DNA from 2 places in the Microbacterium sp. SLBN-146 genome. Region 2 is predicted to be linked to the other one. Evidence: predicted binding sites of a transcription regulator. Region 2 holds the regulator's gene; the other holds the start of a gene.
The links. Region 2 encodes LexA, which represses DNA repair genes until DNA is damaged. Its sites were predicted from a motif close to TCGAACANNTGTTCGA; they were not measured.

Region 1: a site for LexA is predicted at 1,289-1,304, ahead of FBY39_RS08040 (HNH endonuclease signature motif containing protein). Genes of this name have one in related genera too.

What each region holds. Positions count from the first base shown of each region.
Region 1 is NZ_VFMR01000001.1:1,890,391-1,893,474, reverse strand. Features, by position in the region: gene FBY39_RS08045 (pyridoxal phosphate-dependent aminotransferase) at 1-982, shown strand, start outside; gene FBY39_RS08040 (HNH endonuclease signature motif containing protein) at 1,349-2,848, shown strand; gene FBY39_RS16420 (hypothetical protein) at 2,942-3,084, opposite strand, start outside.
Region 2 is NZ_VFMR01000001.1:3,236,711-3,239,794, reverse strand. Features, by position in the region: gene FBY39_RS14620 (prolyl oligopeptidase family serine peptidase) at 1-1,175, opposite strand, end outside; gene lexA (transcriptional repressor LexA) at 1,197-1,877, opposite strand; gene FBY39_RS14610 (LysM peptidoglycan-binding domain-containing protein) at 2,115-2,465, shown strand; gene FBY39_RS14605 (histidinol-phosphate transaminase) at 2,552-3,084, shown strand, end outside.

The sequences.
Region 1 (3,084 bases), 1.3 Mb from region 2:
GCCCGTCCTCCGGGAGGCGATCGCCGCCAAGACGCTGCGCGACTCCGGGCTCGAGGTGTCCGCCTCGCAGGTCGTCGTGACCAACGGGGGAAAGCAGGCGGTCTACCAGGCATTCCAGACAGTCCTGAACCCCGGCGACGAAGTGCTCCTCCCGGCCCCGTACTGGACGACGTATCCCGAAGCGATCGCGCTCGCCGACGGTGTTCCCGTCGAAGTGTTCGCGGGGGCCGATCAGGACTACAAGGTCACGGTCGAGCAGCTCGAACAGGCGCGGACGGACCGAACGACGGCTCTCGTCTTCGTGTCTCCGTCAAACCCCACGGGCTCGGTCTACACGCCCGAAGAGACGCAGGCCATCGGAGAGTGGGCGGTCGAGCACGGGATCTGGATCATCTCGGACGAGATCTACCAGAACCTCGTCTACGGTGGCGCACGCGCCGTGTCGATCGTCGAGGCCGTTCCGGATGCCGCGAACCAGACGATCCTCGTCAACGGCGTCGCCAAGACGTATGCCATGACGGGCTGGCGCGTGGGCTGGATGGTCGGACCCGCCGACGCGATCAAGCTCGCGGCGAACCTCCAGTCGCACCTCTCGTCGAACGTCAACAACATCGCTCAGCGCGCCGCGCTCGCGGCGTTGACGGGACCCCAGACCGAGGCGGAGGAGTTCCGGCAGGCCTTCGACCGACGGCGCCAGGTGATCGTCGCGGAGCTGTCGAAGATCGCGGGAGTCACGGTTCCCGATCCGCTGGGCGCGTTCTACGCCTACCCCGACGTTCAGGGCCTCTTGGGGCGCGAGTGGCGCGGGAAGCGGATCGAGACCTCGCTCGAGCTCGCGGACCTCATCCTCGACGAGGCGGAAGTCGCCGTCGTGCCGGGCGAGGCGTTCGGGCCTTCCGGATATCTCCGGCTCTCTTACGCCCTGGGCGACGACGCGCTGCTCGAGGGTGTGCGCCGCCTGCAGGATCTGTTCTCAGACTGACGAGTGTCGCGGGCGGCGAACTCGCAGCCTGATCGCGTGATCACACGTCAGCGGACCGGGAACCCGACGTTCGAGGCGACCCGATCGGGAACATCGGAATAGCCAAGCCCGCAAAAGCAATCAGGGGCCACAAGCTGTTCGCCACGATCGCCAACACAATCCCCAGCACCGCGATGCTGAGTGCGATGCTCCACACCGCGACCCTCACCCACCTGGGCACACCCGCTGCGGAATCGTTCGCCATGCCTCGATCTTACGAACGGCCTTCGGTCGCGCGGTGAATCCACATCCCCCCAGACGTCTGAATAGTACACAGATTCGACACCTCTTCGATCTGTGTCGTATGTTCGTACTACGCTTATATGCATGAGCCACAATCTGACCACCGACGAGGGGTGGACGAACGCGCTCGATGACCTCGTCACGGGGATGATCGAGACACGGCGGCAGATCGCGGCTTTCGAAGCGCGACAGGAGCGCCTCCTGTCGGAGGCTGTCGACCTCACGATCGCTCGGACCGCACAGGCGCGGGCGGCGGGGCGACGAATGACGCGCGGCGACCTCGCGATTCGAGAGGTCGCCGCCGAACTCGGCGCCGCGATGCGTGTGTCCGACCGTACGGTGCAGTCACGCATGGGCGATGCCGCGAGTCTGACGTCCCGCTTCCAGGCGACTCTGTGCGCGTGGGAAGACGGGCGGATCTCCGCGGCGCACGCGCGCATCATCCTCGACATCGGTGCCGCGATCTCCGACGATGCTGTCTTCGCTCAGTTCGAAGCGACGGCGCTCGGTATTGCAGAAACCGAAGCCCCCGCACGTCTTCGGGCGCTCGCTCGTGCCGTCGCAGCGCGGCTCGATCCGGAAGAGACGGCCGACCGCCAACGCCGCGCCCTCGACGACCGGCTCGTCCGACTGATCGATCTCGACGACGGTCTCGCTCGGATCATCGCCGATCAGCCGGCACCGCTCGCGTACGCGATCTTCGACCGCCTAACGCAGTTGGCGCGCGAGGTGCGTGGAGCGTCGGACGCCGAGCCTGGGCTCGACGACGCGGAGGGTGCGGCCGCGGGTGCAGAGGATGCGGGCGCGGGCACGACCGCGGAGTGCGCGCGCGGCGATGCGGCGGAACCCGCGTTCGTGACGGGACCGACGAAGCTGCGACAGGAAGGAAGCGACGCCGGCCACGACCTGGGCGTTCCCGATTCGCAGTCCGCCATCGCCGATACGCGCACGATCGACCAGCTGCGCGCCGACGTGTTCGCCGACCTGCTTCTTGCGGGAGCGCCCGCCGCGCATGGGGACGGCGCGCTCGGGGCCGTCACGGGGCACGTGCAGGTCACGGTGCCCGTGCTCACGGCCGCCGGTGTCGGCACGGAACCTTGCCTGCTCGCAGGATACGGTCCGATCGAAACGACGCTGGCTCTCCGGCTCGCGGGCAAGGCGTCGGGTTGGGATCGCGTCCTGACTCACCCGCACACGGGTGCTGTGCTCGCGGTCGACCGCTACCGTCCCGACGAGAGCCTTCGGCGCCACTTGCGCGCACGTGACGAACACTGTCGCATGCCCGGATGCCGCCGGTCCGCGAGGCGTTCCGACATCGATCACACGAAGGATGCCGCGAAGGGCGGCCCGACGAGCGAGACGAATCTTGCCCACTTCTGTCGTCGACACCACACGCTGAAACACCACACGGCGTGGCGGGTGCGACAACGACCGGGAGGAATCATCGAGTGGATCTCGCCGACGTCACGCACCTACCGTGATCGACCACCGAGCACCGTGAGGTTCGTGCCGACCGACTGGCACGCCGTCGCTGTCGACAACTCAGACGATATGCAGAACAGTCGCGCCCGCGCGCCGTTCTGACCGAACCCTGACACCGCAGGGAGGACCCGCGATGCCCCGCACCGGACGGCAGCAGCGGACCACACCGCCGGACCGAACCCCGAAGTCCGAATCTCAGGCCAGCTGCTCGTGGCCCGGCTGCGCGGCATCCATCTCGGGCGACTGCAACTGCATGATCGCGAGCGCTTCGTGAACGGCCCCGACACTCGTGTCGATGTCACCGAAATGGTGGAGGAACCCGTTCGAGTCACGAATGG
Region 2 (3,084 bases):
CCGACGGGCGCAGCGCAGAGCGGATTCGTCGGTGGATAGTCGAACGCCTCGATCGGCCCGCTCGGTCCGTCGAAACGGACGGCGCGGGGCTGTGGCATCCACTGCGCTCCCCAGGGTGCTGACGCGCCGCTCACGGTCGTCACGTCGCCCGTGTCGATGTCGACGGACCAGAGTCCGGGGCCGTCGACACGCGTGGATCCACTCAGGAGGACGCGTGTGCCGACGGCATCCTCCACGACGCCCCCCGTGGACAACGGCGTGTTCAACGGAGTCACAGCGCCGGATGCGGGGTCGATCACGACGGTCTCATCGGCGCCGTTCGTTCGGAGAGCGACGATCCTCCCGTCGGCGAGGACATCGAACCAGCGGGCGCCGAGGACCCACAGCCCGCCGCCCGTGTCCGCATCGGAGGGCGCGATGGCCAGCGGGTTCTCCTCGCCGAGCCGGAGCCGATACAGATTCCAGCGATCCGTCGGGTCATCGCTGAAGACGATGGTCTCGTCGTCTAGCCAGATGGGCTGAACCGGGGACGTCGATCCGCCCGCGCGCGTCGGCCATGCCGTGACTTTGCCGTCTTCGATCGTCCCGACGCGTAGTTCACTCGCATCCCACGGCATGGCGGGGTGATTCCACGCGATCCATGCGAGCCGAGTGCCGTCGGGGGACAGTGAAGGCTGTGCGACGAAATCGCTTCCCGCCACGAGCGACGTCGTCGCACCACCATCGAGCGGAATGCGGACGATGTCTCGCGCGGGGACGGCGGTGCCGATGTCGCGCTCGCGGACGGCGAGGACGAAGCCCTCGCCGCGGCGCAGACCTCCGTAGCGGGCCGTGGGGTCCGCGGACGTCGCAGGGATGGGCTCGGACCCCGGGCGCAGTATCCAGACGCGCTGGTCCGTCTTCTCGACGAAGACGAGAGCGTCGCCGACAGCTGTCCACGCACCCCCGCCGTATTCGTGCACGCGGGAGCGCGCATTCCAGGGCGCTGGAAGGAGCGTCTCCACATCGCCGGATGCCGTGCGCCGGCGCACAGCCGTCCGCCCGCCCTCCGCGGCGATGCTCTCCGCCCACCAGACGTCGTCGCCGACGAACTGCGCTCCTTCGAAGCGAGGAGAGGCCGCTGAGACGCTCGCTGCCGAAAGGGGGGAGGGCCACGAGCCGTAGGGAATGGTCACGACTCCCACGCTAATCCCGGGTCAGACGGCGCGAAGCACCGCCACGACTTTGCCGAGGACGACCGCGTCATCGCCGAGGATGGGCTCGAACGCCGAGTTGCGGGGGAGAAGCCACGTGTGTCCGTCGCGCTGGCGGAAGGTCTTCACCGTCGCTTCGCCGTCGAGCATCGCCGCGACGATCTCGCCGTTGTCGGCGGTCGACTGCGATCGGATGACGACCCAGTCGCCGTCGCAGATGGCGGCATCGATCATCGACTCGCCCGAGACCTTGAGCATGAACAGATCGCCCTTGCCGACGAGTTGACGCGGGAGGGGGAAGACCTCGTCGATCTGCTGGTCGGCGGTGATGGGAACACCGGCCGCGATCCGCCCCACGAGTGGCACGAGGGCAGCGTCGCCGACCGTCGGGGCGGTGTCGGCGGGATTCTCGCCTGCCGTACCGGGGAGGTCGATGAGGACCTCCATGGCACGGGTCTTTCCGGCATCGCGTCGGAGGTACCCGCTCAGTTCGAGCTGGTTGAGCTGATGCGTCACGCTCGAAAGCGACTTGAGGCCGACCGCATCGCCGATCTCTCGCATGCTGGGCGGATAGCCGTGACGCGCGATCGACCGCTGGATCACCTCGAGGATCGCGAGCTGCTTGTCGCTCAGGCTCTTCCGGCGCCGCGTCTGAGGCCTTTCCCGCCCGGCCGCTTCGCTCATCTCCAGCTCCTGTCTTCGAATGTCGGAGGTCTGTGGTGGGGTGACCTCATCGAAACGCTATCCGGTTTCGAGAACAACCCGGAGCAGCTGCTCCGCGTGTCGCGTTCGAATACCGGACTCGCGAACGTCGTGTTGACATCAGCATACATCGAAGATAGCTTCGGAAGAGAACTTCGCATCCGACCTCCCCGGCCGGAGGTCGGATGCGAACCTCTTCCCGTACCGAGGAGACAACCCATGAGCGCCTACACCGCCACCATCGCCCCCGAGACCCGGCTCCGCCTAACGGTCCGTGGCCGTCGCGTTCTCGCGTTCCTGGTCGCAGCTCCCATCGCCGTCCTCCTCACGTACGGGCTGATCAGCGGGGGAGCGGCACTTGCGTCGCGCGACAACGGCGCAACGGTCCCGTTCTCGGTTGTCACGGTCTCGTACGGCGACACGCTGTGGTCGATCGCCCAGGAGGTCGCGCCCACGTCGGATCCGAGAGACGTCGTCGACGCGATCGCGCGTCTCAACGCCCTTCCCGGTGGCCTCATCGAGATCGGCCAGACCATCGCGATCCCGGCCGAGTACTCGACCGCGCAGTGATCCGCGCGTGTCTCGCGCCGTGACGACCGCGCCGAGTCGCTGCGCACCGGACCGTGACGGCATCCAGGCGTTCTACGATTGCGTGCGTGACTTCTCGCCTGGACAGACTCCCGTTACGTGACGATCTCCGCGGTCTGACGCCGTATGGAGCGCCGCAGGCAGCCCTGCCGGTTGCGTTGAACGTCAATGAGAACACTCATGCGGTACCCCAGGACGTCGCGGATGACATCCTCGACTCGATCGCCTTCGCACTACGAGACGTGAATCGCTACCCCGACCGGGAGTTCACCGCACTTCGTGAAGGATTCGCCGAATACCTGGGGCACGGACTCACTGCCGACCAGATCTGGGCGGCGAACGGCTCCAACGAAGTGCTGCAGCACCTGCTGCAGGCGTTCGGTGGGCCGGGGCGGACGGCCTTCGGGTTTGCTCCGACGTATTCGATGTATCCCCTGCTTGCGCGGGCAACCGGCGCGGCCTGGATCGCAGGCACCCGTGAGGCCGACTACACGATCACGGCGGATGCCGCATCGTCGCAGGTCGCGACAGCCGATCCGGACGTCGTCTTCCTGTGTTCTCCGAACAATCCCACCGGCACGCCCTTGTCCCTCGACGTCAT